Regions from separate parts of the Kitasatospora viridis genome, predicted to be linked through region 1. Evidence: riboswitches for the same ligand, from Rfam matches in the RefSeq annotation. Region 1 holds a riboswitch; the other holds the start of a gene.
What was found. Region 1 has a riboswitch for magnesium ahead of FHX73_RS30680 (MgtC/SapB family protein). Riboswitches for the same ligand answer to the same signal wherever they lie in the genome.
Positions count from the first base shown of each region.

Region 2: it holds a riboswitch for magnesium, as region 1 does, so the genes downstream of both, FHX73_RS25985 (NRAMP family divalent metal transporter) here and FHX73_RS30680 (MgtC/SapB family protein) in region 1, are expected to answer to the same signal.

Region 1 is NZ_VIWT01000002.1:765,946-772,868, forward strand. It holds gene FHX73_RS30660 (hypothetical protein) at 55-654, shown strand; gene FHX73_RS30665 (hypothetical protein) at 760-1,026, opposite strand; gene opgC (OpgC domain-containing protein) at 1,223-2,371, shown strand; gene FHX73_RS30675 (VOC family protein) at 2,378-2,752, opposite strand; gene FHX73_RS30680 (MgtC/SapB family protein) at 2,801-3,532, opposite strand; M-box (ykoK) riboswitch at 3,816-4,019, opposite strand; gene FHX73_RS45060 (phosphatase PAP2 family protein) at 4,122-4,823, opposite strand; partial or broken gene FHX73_RS47350 (S26 family signal peptidase) at 5,391-5,618, shown strand; gene FHX73_RS47355 (S26 family signal peptidase) at 5,836-6,021, shown strand; gene FHX73_RS47705 (hypothetical protein) at 6,084-6,719, opposite strand; partial or broken gene FHX73_RS47710 (hypothetical protein) at 6,689-6,802, opposite strand.
Region 2 is NZ_VIWT01000001.1:5,783,422-5,790,344, reverse strand. It holds gene FHX73_RS26005 (hypothetical protein) at 1-172, shown strand, start outside; gene FHX73_RS26000 (class I SAM-dependent methyltransferase) at 289-948, shown strand; gene FHX73_RS25995 (winged helix-turn-helix domain-containing protein) at 1,019-1,390, opposite strand; gene FHX73_RS25990 (hypothetical protein) at 1,417-1,659, opposite strand; gene FHX73_RS25985 (NRAMP family divalent metal transporter) at 1,747-3,405, opposite strand; M-box (ykoK) riboswitch at 3,689-3,863, opposite strand; gene FHX73_RS25980 (hypothetical protein) at 3,952-4,305, opposite strand; gene FHX73_RS25975 (MFS transporter) at 4,537-5,781, opposite strand; gene FHX73_RS25970 (alpha/beta fold hydrolase) at 5,963-6,649, shown strand; gene FHX73_RS25965 (ArsR/SmtB family transcription factor) at 6,663-6,923, opposite strand, start outside.

The DNA.
Region 1 (6,923 bases):
GCTTTTCGGCAAACCCGGCGAACCCCTGCGGTCACAGCGCTAGGCTTGCCGGTCGTGGACGACTCGGGGGTACCACCGGCGCTGGCGAGGGCGAAGGCCCGCAGGCGGGGAATGCTCTACTTCGGCGTGGTTGTGGCGCTGACGCTCGGGCCGGCGCTCTGGGTGCGGCCGGCTCCGGATCCGCCGTTCGTGCTCTTCGTGGCCTTCGTGGGCGGGCTGCTGCCGATGCTGGCTGCCACGACCTGTTCGGCCCGGGGGCCGCTGCGCGTGCACGAGGCCGACCCGAACCTGCTGACCGCCCGGACCGGGACCGGCGAGCGGACCGTCGACCTCGGGCAGATCGCGCGGATCAGCAGCTTCGAGTTCCTCTCCCGCGGCACGTACGATTCGCCCGCGCTCATCGTGAAGGACCGCCGAGGAGTGCGGCTCGGCGTGACCACCCTGGAGGGCTACCGGCTGGTCCGCGACGCCGTGGAGCGCCAGGCGGCCATGCCGGTAGTCCCGGCGCCGCGGATCTCCCGCACTGCCCGCCGCATCCTCGACGAGGCCCTGCCCGCTTGGTGGGAGTTCCTCCGGGGCTGGGCGTACTCCCTGTACGGGACGGCCGTCGGCGTGGCCTGCCTGATCGTCGCGCTGGAGGTCGCCCGGACCTGACCGTGGCACGGGAGGCGGCGGCCGACGCGGGCGCCTCCGCGAACGGGTCGCGCCGCGGAGGCGGTCCGATGGGCCGTCAGCTTCGTTCGCCTCGGCCCGGTCCGGCTAGTTCACGTAGAGGTCGGCCTCGCCGAGGATGCCGGAGCCGGTGAAGCCGGGGTTGAACGGGGTCCAGGTGCAGTAGAAGGCGGTCCACTGGTGGTTGGTGACGCCGAGGCTGCCCATGCTCTGGCACTGGTCCTGGTAGTAGTACTCGGCGTGCCAGGTGTAACCGGGCGCGGGGGCCGGGGCGGCCTCGGCGGTGCCGGCGGCCACCAGGCCGGCGCCGAGCGCGAGGGCGAGCGCTGCTGCGGTACGGAGACGTCGCGTCATGGTGCGGGGCCTTTCGGTTGTGGGGGAGGGGAGTTGGGGTGCGGACTCCGCCGTGGCGGGGTCGGAAGAAGGCTAGTGAACTGGTCTGGACCAGTCAATGGGTTCCATTCATCTCAGCTCACCGGGCGGCGATCTCTCAAGATTCCGGGAGGGCAGCTCTCAGACCCGTCAAAGACTGGTCTGGCCGACTGTCGGTATGACGTCGCTCCTCCATGTGCCAAGGTCAGGCCGAGTCGCCCGGTTCGTCCCGGCGAACGCGCGGGTCGGGACGGGCGGGCCCAGACGCGAGCGGGTCGTCACCCTCGACCTGATGCGCGGCTACTACGTGGCGATCCTCGCGGCGGTGCACCTCGACTACCTGCCCTCGCTGCTCGGGGACGTGGACGGACGGGGTTCGCTGCTGGTCTCCGAGGCGGAGAACTTCTTCCTGATCGCCGGACTGCTGGTCGGCATGCTGCGCCGGCGCGACCTGGAGCGGCACGGGGCGGCGCGGATGGCGCGCAACTCCTGGCAGCGGGCCGGCCGGCTGTACCTGGTCGCCGTGACGCTGACCCTGCTGTTCACCTGCATCGGACGGCTGGCCGCGGCACGCGGCGTCACCGCGGTCAAGGTCGGCCTGGACACCGGCTCCTCCCCGGCGGCCCTGCTCTGGCGGGCCGCGATGCTGCGCTACACCTACGGCTGGGCCGACTTCCTCACCTTCTACGTGCCGATGTTCCTGCTGGTGCCGCTGGCCGTCTGGCTGCTCTCCCGCCGGCTCGCCGCGCTGGTGGTGCTGCTCGCGTACGCCGGCTACGTGCTGCCCTCGCAGTTCGCCACCGGCGCCGCCAGCCCGTTCCTGCAGTGGGGCGTCTACTTCTTCCTGGGCACCGTGGCCGGCTACCACTGGGACGACCTGCGCGGCTGGGTCGGACGCCTGGCACCGCGCCGGCGGCTGACGCTGCGCTGGGCCCTGGTGCTGGCCGCCGTGCTGATCTACGCCGCCGGCACCGTGCTGCTCTACCACCCGGAGTGGACCAGCTCGCCGCTGTACAACGAGCTGTTCCAGAACAACCGGCTGGGCCTGCTGCGCCCGGTGATCGCACCGGTCAGCGCGGCCGGGACCTACGTGCTCATCCGCCGTTTCGAGGCCCCGATCGCGCGCACGGTCGGCAAGGTGCTGCTGCCCTTCGGCCGCAACTCGCTCTACGTCTACGTGGCGCAGAGCTTCTTCATCTTCCTGGTGCCCTTCGTCTTCGGGCCGCGCGGCTTCTGGTTCAACACCAGCGTCGACCTGACGATCATCGCTGTCGTCTTCTGCGCCGTGCGCACCCGCTTCCTGGCCTTCCTGCTACCGGGAGCCTGACCGGTCCTAAGACTGCGGCGCGCTCTCGACGAACTCCAGGAGGTTGCCGACCGGGTCCTGGGTGTAGAACCGGCGGCTGGGCGGCAGGGTCTCGTCCCACACCACCAGGGCGCCGAGCTCGCCGAGGCGGGTGGCGAACTCGTCGATCTCGCTGACGGCGAGTCCGGGGTGGGCCTTGTGGGTGGGGCGGAACCCCTCCTCGATGCCGAGGTAGATGCGCACCCGTCCGCCGTCGGCGGCGAACCAGCAGCCGCCGGTGTCGGCGAGCGGGGCGGGCTTGGCGATCTCGGCCATCTGCAGCACGTCGCCGTAGAACGCCCGCAGCAGCGGCTCGGTGCCGGGCGGCGCGGCGAGTTGGACGTGGTCGAGCGCGGTGATCATGGATGTCTCTTTCCGGGGTAGGGATTTCGGGGGTCGGAGCGCGCCCGGTCAGGCGAGCGCCTCCTGCTCGGTGCGGTCGGGCTCCTCCTCCAGGTGCCAGTGCAGGTCCTGGATGCCCGGTTCGAGCGAGAGCCGGGAGACCACCTGCTCCAGCGCCGCGGCGACGTCGCCGGTGATGGCGACCGTGGCCCGCAGGCTGGCGGTGTCCTCGCGCTCCCGGCGGGCCCGCAGGCCGGTCGGGGCCAGGCCGGAGCCGGCGAGCGCCTGCAGCAGCAGGGCGCGGACGTGGCTCTCGGAGCGGCGGTCGCACCGCAGGTGGACGGTGGCGCGGACGGTGGCGTCCGGGTCGGTCCCGCTCGCGGGCGCCCGGTCGAGCAGCCGGCCGGCCGGGCGCAGCACGAGGTGCACGGCGAGCACGGTGAGCGTGCCGAGCAGGGCCAGGTCGAGGTGCCCGGAGGCGGCCAGCACGCCGACGGCGGCGGAGCACCACAGGGTGGCCGCGGTGTTGAGGCCGCGCACCCCGGCTCCGTCGCGCAGGATGACGCCGCCGCCGAGGAAGCCGATGCCGGAGACCACGTAGGAGGCGACCCGGGTGGGGCTGGTGGCGTCGCCGACGGCCTCGCTGTAGAGCACGAACAGGGTGGCGCCGGCGGCGACGAGGGCGTTGGTGCGCAGGCCGGCCATCCGGGCGCGCCACTGGCGCTCGACGCCGATCAGGGCGCCGCAGCCGACGCCGGTGGCGAGGCGGGTGAGGAAGTCGAGGGTGGTCAGGGTGTGCACGGGGGCACCTCCTTGTCGGGAGGGCGGCCGCCGGGCGCGCACCACCGGGACCCGCGGCGGCGGCACCGCGCGGGTCTGACGCTCCGTCAGAAGAGCGTGCAGGGAGGGTGGTTATCGCATGCCGACGGAGAACGAGGACAGGCGGGGGCAGGGGCTACTGTGGCCCGGACTACTGCAATCCATGTCTCTCGCCTCCTCCCGGTCGCACGCGCCCCGTGGCGCGCGTCATCGACTCGGCAAGGAGTTCACCGGCGCAGCCGCGATGCGCGGCCGCAGTGGTGCCGGTTCACCCCAACTCGTCAGAGCTTTGGCACTCCACGGCGTGATCCCTGCCCCGACCGCCGGCCGGGGGCCCATAGCGGGGCGCGGGAAGCCACTTGGGGTCAACCCTTAAGTCGGGAAGACCTGTCCTGAACCTGGGCGTCTCTCGACGTCGTCGGGTCAGTGGCCTGTGTCCGTGAAGACGCCTCACCGAACGAGGTGCCTTTCAAACCTCGCCAAGCCTAGACCCGATCCGGCGGGTCACTAAACACCTTTACGAAGTCTTGACCTTTTCCCCGGTGTTCGAGCACCCGGGTCGGTGGTCGGGTCAGGCTCGGCCGGGGGCGCGCCGGGCGCCGAACCACCTGCCCAGCCGGGACAGCTGACGGGTGCCCAGGAGGCCGAGCAGTGTCACCCCGACGCCGGCCACGCAGTCCAGCAGGTAGTGGTTGGCCGTGCCCATCACCACGACGGCGATGGTCGCGGGGTAGAGCAGCCCGAGCACGCGGAGCACGCGGTTGCGGCTGTGCCGGAAGACCAGCAGCCCGCACCACAGGGCCCAGCCGACGTGCAGGCTCGGCATCGCCGCGTAGTCGTTGGTCATCGCGGCGAGCCCCTTCGGCACGCCGCCCCCGCCGCTCCACCAGCCGAGCGAGGAGTGCAGGGCCAGCACGTCGACGAACCCTGACGAGTTGTCGAGCAGTCGTGGCGGCGCGGTCGGGAACGCGATGAACCCGACCAGCCCGAGGGTCGTCGTCAGCACCAGCCAGGTGCGGGCGCGCACGTAGTGCTCGCGGCGGTAGCGCCACAGCCAGAACAGCACGCCCGCCGTGACCGCGTAGTGCAGCGTGGCGTAGGCGAAGTCGGCGGGCACGCCCAGGCAGGGGTGCTGCGCGAAGAGGCGGTTGAGCCAGTGCTCGGGGCTCAGGCCCAGGGCCCGCTCGCCGGCGAGCAGGTCACGGCCGTGCTGCTGGGCCTGCGGCAGGCTGCTGCTGGCGAGCAGGCGGCTGCCGTCGTAGGCCGCGTACACCAGCAGCAGCAGTTCCCACCGGGCGCGGCGCCACCACGGCCGCCGCGCCGCGGCGGCCGGCAGTGCTTCGAGTGACGGCGCTTCGAGAGGTGGTGCGGCGGGTCCGTCGAGCCCGCCGGGTGCCGTGTCGATCGTGGCACCGGGCTGGGCGTAGTCGTTCTTCAGCGTGATCCCCTCCTTGAGCGCGTGAGCTCCGGGGCGGCTGGTTTCACGTGCTGACGACCCGGCAGGGTTGTGGACACGCCGAACCGGACCTCCATGCTTCCCCCGCTTCCGCCGACCGCCGCGGCACTCGTTCGTGTGCTTCACGCGCGACTGGATCTTAACTCTTGGCAGGACTGCCACGTGTGCGGCCACCCGGTGCGAACGCCGCCCCCCATATCCCCCATGACCTGCGGCCCGGCCGACGCGCCAGTCTGACATGTGCCCGGCGAGCCGGAGGCCGTGACACGCCAGGGCCGGCCGCCGGTCAGTTCCCCGGCCGTGCGCGGTACTTGACGGCCGCGCGGCGCAGCCCGCACGCTCGGCGGTCTTGGCGGTCTTGGCGCACGAGTCCGGAGGGGTGCGATGGCACGGGGCGAAGGTGGCCGGCGGGTCCGGCGGGTGCTGTTCGTCGCGCTGGGCGTGTCGGTGGGGCTCTGCGCGGCCCTGGCGGTGGCGGTCGCGGCGCTCGCGGTGCGGGTCGACGGGCACAGCATGCAGCCGACGCTGGCCAACGGGCAGCGCCTGCTGACCGTCCCGGGCACGGGCGGCACGGCGCGCCGGTTCGACGTGGTGCTGCTGCGCGCCCCCGGGCGGGACACCACCATCGTGAAGCGGGTGATCGGCCTGCCCGGCGACCGGGTGGAGATCGACTCGACCCCGCAGGACCCGTTCACCGTGCTGGTCCAGCCCGGCGGCAGCGGCCAGTGGTACCGGGTGGACCAGTCGACCTGGCCGGGGCAGGCGCACCGGAGCAGCAACTGCTGCCAGCCGGACGGCCGCCGGGACGCGACCCGCGCACGCGCAGGCGGTGCCGCCGGGCAAGCTGTTCTTCCTGGGCGACAACCCCGACGGCTCCGACGACGCGCGCAGCTACGGCTGGGGCGACCTGGCCACCGTCAGCGGCCGGATCGGCCTGCGGGTCTGGCCGCTGGGCGCGTTCGGCCCCCTGCCGACCGGCCCGACGCTGTCCCCGGTGCCGGCGCCCTCCGCCTGAAGCGGAATTCGCCGAGCGGAAAAGCGATACGGGGCGTAGCGGAAATGGCAGCCGGAAAGGGATCAGCGGAACCGGATAAACGAAACGGGCGGGTAGCGGGAATTCGGTGCCGTCAGATTCCGGCCGGGGCAGGCGGTTCCGGCCCGGTCGGTTCCGCATCGGTCGGTTCCGGCTCGGGGGTCGACCACCCCCGAGACCCGCATGACGATCTCCGCGATCCGCCGCACCGCCTCGGCGCGCCCGGACTGCTCGGGGTCCGCCGAGGACTGGAGCAGGTGGCTCGCGGTGAGGCGCACCACGGCCTCCACGGCGAGCGAGCGGGAGAGCGGGTCGACGTCCGGCCAGACCTCCTCGGTGTAGCCGGTGAGCAGCTCGGAGACGGTGTCGAAGGCGGCGCCGGAGCGGTGGTCAGGTAGGCGAGCAGCCCGTTCTCCTCGTCCCGATCGGCCGTCAGCACCGCTCTGAGCAGCGGGTTCACGTCCGCCTCGCGCAGGATGAAGCCGACGCCCGCCTCGGTGGCGGCGCGCAGCCGGCCGCGGTTGGCGTCGAGCTGCGCCAGGATGCCGAGCGCGATCCGGTCGAGCTCGCGGGTGAAGAGCTGATGGCCCAGGCCCTCCTTGGAGCCGAACTCGTTGTAGACCGTCTGCCTGCTGACTCCGGCCACGGTCGCGATCTCGGTCATGTGCAGCCGGCGGAATCCGCGGTCGGCGATCAGTTCGGCGGCCGAGTCCAGCAGCCGATCGCGCACCGGGGACCTTTCGGGATCGCGGTACCAGGCCATTCGCGGAGTCTAGTCAGCGAATCCTGCTCGGCTTATTGACGGACCGTCTGATAGTGCCTACGTTCTGGACACACTGCCAGAACCTTGTAAACCGACTCGGGTGGATTCCTCACGGTTCCTC
Region 2 (6,923 bases), on a different contig from region 1:
CTTCGGAGTCGAGATCCGGATCCGGATGCGGGGCGGGACCGTCATCTGGAGCGACCTGATGTACCCCGGCGCGGACCGCGCGCCCATCTGGGAGGTGCGCTTCGAGCTCGCCCACTACCTGACCGAGCTCGAACGCGCCCACTCCCGCTGGGGGAACGCCGGTGGTTCGTAGGACCCCAGAGCGCCATTCCGGGCAGCCTGACAGGGCACCCTTGGGACGTCGATCCTGGTCAGGAGCGGTCGCGGCGCTCACGTTGTCGGCGAGCGGGCTCGGTTAGGCTGCCCCGCATGGTCGAGGGACAGCGGGAGCACTGGGAACGGACGTACGACGAGCATCCGGAGATGTACGGGCCGGAGCCGTCCGAGCCGGCGGTGCACGCGGCCGAGGCGTTCCGTGCGGCTGGTGCCCGCGAGGTGTTGGAGTTGGGGGCCGGGCACGGGCGGGATGCGCTGTACCTGGCCCGGGCCGGGTTCTCGGTGACCGCTGCCGACTTCAGTCCCGTCGGGCTCAACCAGCTCGCCGATGCCGCGGCGCATGACGGGTTGTCGGGTCGGCTGCGCACCGTGGCGCACGATGTGCGCACGCCGCTTCCGCTGGCCGATTCCTCGGTGGACGCCGTCTTCGCGCACATGCTGCTCTGCATGGCGCTGCGCACCGCGGAGTTGCACGCGCTGACCGCCGAGGTGCGCCGGGTGCTGCGGCCGGGCGGCAGCTTCGTCTACACCGTGCGCCACACCGGCGACGCCCACTACGGCGCGGGCACCGGCCACGGGGACGACATCTGGGAGCACGGCGGCTTCGCCGTGCACTTCTTCCCGCGCGAACTGGTGGACGCCCTGGCCGAGGGCTGGGACCTGCGGGAGGTCCAGCCGTTCGAGGAGGGCGCCCTGCCGCGCCGGCTGTGGCGGGTCACGATGTCGCGCGAGTCGAACCAGGGTCTGGTCTGACCGGTCCCGCCGATCCTGCGCAGGCGCAACATAGGCGCACCATAGGCGCAGGATCGGCGGGGCGCGCGCCCTAGGCCGCCGCCTGCACGAGGCGCGGGTCGTACTTGTAGCCGACCTGACGGACCGTCGCGATCGCGTCCCGGTGGCCCGGGCCGAGCTTGCGGCGGATCCGGGCGATGTGGGTGGCGATGGTGCGGGTGTCGCCGTTGTCGGGGCGGCCCCAGATCGCCTCCATCAGCTGGCCGCGGGAGTGCACCCGCAGCGGGCTGGCCACCAGGTGGGCGAGCAGTTCGAACTCCAGGAACGGCAGCTCTATCGGGCGCCCGTCCACCAGGACGGTGCGCTGGTCGACGTCGACCACCAGGCCGGGCAGCTCGGTCCGGGGAACGTCGGGGTGGTTCGCCGAGAAGACGACGTCGAGTCGGGGGTAGCGGATGGCCATGTCGAAGCTCCTTGGGTGGTGCGGGTTCAGCGGTCGGCGGTCCAGCGGCAGGCCAACCGGGTGGCCCCGTCGGCGGCGGTGACCGACTCCCAACGGGCCCGCAGCCGACGCGAACCGCCCTGCGGCCCGTCGGGGGTGACGGCGTGCAGCACCGGACTGTCGAACGGGCTCTCAGCGAGGCGCTGGACGGCCTGGGCGAACGCGGCGCGCAACGAGCGGGTGCGCGGGCGGCTCAGCTGGACGGACTGGAACGAGGCAATGACGGACATCTGGTGTCACCTCCGTGACCGGGTCTGCGGGCATGCCGAACACGCCCATGGACAGAACTGATGGGGGAAAAGGGAGTTGAGTGGGTGTCAGTGGGCGAGGGCGGACTGCACCAGCTTGATGACGACCAGGATCATCGCGATGAACAGGTACCCGCGCAGGGCGCCCATGCCGATCTTGCGACCCGTCGACATCACCGGCATCGTCAGCGTCTCCAGCGGCGGCATCCGCCAAGTGTCCCGGCCGGTACGGTCGATCGGGTCCTCCTTGGTCGCGGTGCGCTTGCGGGTGAAGGCGAAGCCCGCCGCCAGCACACCCACCACACCGCAGCCGGCCATGATGTCCAGGATCGCGCCCGAGGAGATGTCCGGGAACAGCACCGACGCGGTCAAGATGATCGACAGCGTCACCAGCACACCCACCACCGCGGACGTGAACGCGTTCGTCTTCGGCCCGTTCGTCCACGGCCCCAGCACCTGACGGTCGTTGCACAGCAGCAGCAGGAACACCGACGCCGACGGCAGCAACACCCCCGCCAACACCTGCACACCCTGCGTCAACAGACCCAGCGTGTGGTCCGAGGCCACCAGCACGATCCCCGCCGCCGCACACACCAGACCCGCGTACACCGCGTAGAACCCCTTCGCCCCACCGATCCCCCGGTGCAGCGAGTGCTTGATCCCGAACACGTCACCGATCGCATAAGCCGTCGACAGCGACACCGCGAACGCACCGATGATCGAGGCGTCCAGCAGCGCGATCGCGAACAGCACACCCACCAGCTTGCCCGCGTGCGCCTCCAACCCCCTGGCCACCCCGGCCGCGTCCGAGAACTGCCCGAACCCGTCCGTGCCCGCGAACGCCGCCGCCGCGAACCCCATCATCGCCGCCGCACCCACGACCACGATCACGATGCCGATCCACAGATCGACCTTCTCGTACTTCATGAACCGCGGCGTGATCCGCTTGTCGATCACGTAGCTCTGCTGGAAGAACAGCTGCCACGGCGCCACCGTCGTACCCACGATCGAGATGATCAGCAGCATCACCGTCGCCAACTGCCCCGTACCGCCCGGCATGTTGGGCACCACGAAGTCGTGGCCCATCTGCGAGCTCTTCGGGTGCACCATGAAGTAGATCGGGACCAGCAGCAGCGAACCCGCGCACAGCGCCACCGCGATCCGCTCGAACCGCCGGAACGAACCCGTGAACGCCGACGCGATGATGATCGCCGCCGCCAGCACCACCGACGCCACCTTCGGCAGCCCCAGGTACCCCGCCGCCAGCGTCACCCCGATGAACTCCGTCACCAGCGTCAACGCGTTCAACAGGAACAGGTCGATCACACTGAACGCGCCCCAGAACCTCCCGAACCGCTCCAGGATCAGCCGGGCGTGCCCCACCCCGGTCACCGCACCCAGGCGCAGCACCATCTCCTGGTTCACGTACAGCACCGGAACCAGCAGCAGCAGCGTCCACAGCAGGCTCGTGCCGTAGTTCTGCCCCGCCTGACCGTACGTCGAGAACGCACCCGCGTCGTTGTCCCCGACCATCACGATCAGGCCCGGCCCCACAATGGCCAGCAACGTCTTCAACTTCGCCGACAACCCCTTGCGCGGAGCGTCGTCGTCCAAACGAATGGTGCCCAGAGCACCCTTGATGTCACCGATGTGCGCGTCGTCCAGAACGGCGGCGCGGGGTGCCGGAACCCCGGCGGTGAGGTCGGTCTTGGTGGTGATGTCGGTCATGGCAGGCCTCCCTGGCCCCCCGATGACGGGGGAGGTCGGTGGCAGGCAGCAGCGATCCGCCCTGCGAGGGCCGTCCGGGCAGCACGAACTGACGTCGTGTCGGACGAAGGCGCAGAGAAGGTGGTTACCGCGTGCCGTAGGAGTACGAGGACAGGCGGGGGTAGGGGCAACTGTGGCCCGGACTACTGCAGTCCATGTCTCTCGCCTCCTCCCGGTCGCACACGCCCCGTGGCGTGTGTCATCGACACGGCAAGGAGTTCGCCAGTGCGCACGACGGCCTACTGGCTCACCCCAACTCGTCAGAGCTTTGGCACTTCACGGCGTACTCCCACCGGAGTGGGCAGCCACTTGGGATCAACCCTTAGGTCGGGAAGATCTGTCCTGACCCTGGGCGTCTCTCGACGTCGTGGGGTCAGTGGCCTGTGTCCGCGAAGACGCCTCACCGAACGAGGTGCCTGTTTTTGGATCCACTGCAAAACCACAACAAGGTTACTCCATGTTCGGGCAACCACTTCAGCCCTTTACGGAGTTTTGACGACCTGATTGCTACTCAGGCGGTCGGGTGCCCGGGCCGGCCGGGCCGAACTGCGCGGCGTGCTCGGCGATCCGGCGGACCGCGTCGACCGGCAGGTCGAGGTGCTGGGCCAGCCACTCGGGGCGGTGGCCCTGCACCGCGAGCAGGTAGGCGGTGTGGATCCGGGCGTCGTACGCCACCTCGGGCGAGGTGGTGGCGGCGAAGTCGCGGGCGTCCAGCAGGTAGAGCCGGGCCGCGCCGTCGCGCAGGGTGAGCCGCAGACAGCCGCGCGGCTGCGGGCCCCGGTCCTGCGGGTGGTGCTGCGGGTGGTGCTGCGCTGCGGCCGGCTGGTGCCGGACGTGTCGCGCGATGGTCAGGATGGACATGGCCAACCTCCGGTGTGCGCACGCGAGTTGACGGTACGTCGAGGACGCCGTCGACCAGCGTTGATCGAACGGGATGCCGGAAGGCGGTCGCCACTATAGCCACCGTTTGTGTCGTCACCGCCGCCTTGACAGCGTTCGCGAGAGCTGGGCCGTACTGTTCGCCGCGGCGCCCGTCTCCGATCCCGGCGCCGCTGTGACGGGGCGTCGACTCCGCAGGGTGGGCCCGCTCCGTCAGGCGGCCACCAGTGGGCGCACCCGCCGGGCCGGGCTCCGCTCCGGGCGCCAGATCCGCGCCGCCGCGACCGCCGCGACCGCCGCGAGGGCCCCCTGGGCGAGCACCGCCGCCGCCAGGCCCGCCGTGGCGCCGAGCCAGCCCGCGAGCGGATAGGTGAGCAGCCAGCAGCTGTGCGAGAGCGAGAACTGGGCGGCGAACGCGTCGGCCCGCCGCTCCGCGCTGACGCAGCGTCGGATCAGCCGGCCCGCCGGCGCGTTGACCGAGGCACAGGCCGCGCCGAGCGCCGCCCACACTGCAAGCAGCGTCGGCCACTGCCAACTCCCGCGCCCGCCGGCCATGGTGAGGCCGGTCAGCGGCACGAAGAGCGCCGCGATCGCGAAGCCGCCGCCGAGCAGCACGACCCGGTCCGACACCCGCTCCAGCACCCGGGGCAGCAGCAGCGCGGCCGTCATCGACCCGGCCCCGTAGGCGCCCAGCGCGAACGCCACCGCGCCCGCTCCCAGGTGCAGTTGGTGCCGCACGTACACCACGGTGTTCACGTAGACCACCGCTCCCCCGGCCGCCACCGCGAGGTTGAGCGCGAGCAGCGCCCGCAGCCGGGGTTCGCGCCAGAGCAGCCGCACCCCTGCGGTGGACCGGGCCAGCGCCCCGCCCTCGACCGGCCGCCGCACCGGCTTCGGCAGCACGGCCGAGACCACCAGCGCGGCCGAGGCGAGGAAGCCGACCACGGTGCCGAAGAAGAGCTGGTGGTACGTCAGCACGGCGAGCAGCCCGGCGGCCAGCGCGGGGCTGCACAGGTTCTCCAGGTCGTAGGCGAGGCTGGCCAGCGAGAGCGCCCGGGTGTACTCCCGCTCCTCGGTGAGCACTTCGGGCACCAGCGACTGGAAGGCGGGGGTGAACGCGGCCGAGGCCGCCTGCAGCACGAAGATCAGCAGGTACACCTGCCAGACCCGGTCGACGAACGGCAGCGCCAGCGCCACCCCGGCCCGGATCAGGTCGGCGCCGACCAGCAGCACCCGGCGCGGCAGCCGGTGCGCGTGCGCGCCGACCAGCGGGGCGAACCCGACGAACGCGACCATCTTGATCGCCAGCGCCGTCCCCAGCACCTCCCCGGCCCGCGCCCCGGCCAGCCCGTAGGCGAGCAGGCTCAGCGCGACGGTGGCCAGGCCGGTCCCGGTCAGCGCGATGACCTGGGCGGCGAAGAGATGACGGTACGTACGGTGGCGGAAGAGCCCAAACACGGCACACCTCGGCAGGGGTAGGCGCCAGCACGGTGCGCCGAGCATATCTCATGTGCGCACCTGCGCACATATAGACGGGATATTCGCACCGGAAGACGAGCAGACTTGCCAACCGAGGGTAATCAGGTAGTCACCTAACGTGGGATACCGTCGTGGCCTGACACCTACCAAGGAGGACGTCATGGCCAGCAGGGCCAGCATCGTTTTCGCCCACGGACTCTGGGCCGACGGGTCGTGCTTCAACAAGCTCATCCCCGCGCTCCAGGCCGAGGGCCACCAGGTCTACAGCTCGCAGCACGGCCTCGACTCGCTCGCGGGCGACGTCGCCTGCGTCACCCGCGCCATCGAGCACGTGCCCGGCCCGGTCGTGCTGGTCGGCCACTCCTACGGCGGGACCCTGATCACCAAGGCCGGCGTCCACGACCGCGTCGGCGCCCTGGTCTACATCGCCGCGCTCGCCCCCGACGAGGACGAGACCTCGCAGGACCAGCAGGCCAAGTACCCCACCATGCCCGTCTTCGAGCAGCTCGACGTCTCCGACGGCCGGATCTGGCTGCGCGAGTCGGGCCTCGCCGACTTCTGCCGCGACCTGCCCGCCGCCGAGCAGAAGCTCGTCCACGCGACCGGCGCCGTGCCCGTGCCCGACCTGTTCGCCCAGCAGGTCCCCGGCACCGCCTGGCGCACGAAGCCGAGTTGGTACATCGTCGCGAACCACGACCGCACCGTGAGCCCCGACCTGGAGCGGGCCGCCGCCGAGCGCATGGGCGCCAAGACCCACGACGTCGACAGCAGCCACGTGCCCATGCTGTCGCACCCCGACTTCGTCCTCGACGTCATCCGGGACGCCGCCAAGAGCCTGGAGGCGTAAGGCAGTCGGTGCCTCAGTCGTGCGAGGGCAGGTGCCCGATCTCGTGGTCGGCCACGCTGAGCGCCTCGTCGACCAGGCGGCGCAGGTGGCCGTGGCGCAGGGCGTAGACCACCCGGCGGCCGTCCTTGCGGGTGGTCACCAGGCCGGACAGGCGGAGCTTGCCGAGGTGCTGGCTGACCGAGGTGCGGGTGGCGCCGGTGGCCTCGGTGAGCGTGCTGACGTCGGCCTCGCCCTCGCCGAGGTGGTGCAGCAGGGCGAGCCGGGTGCGGTCGGC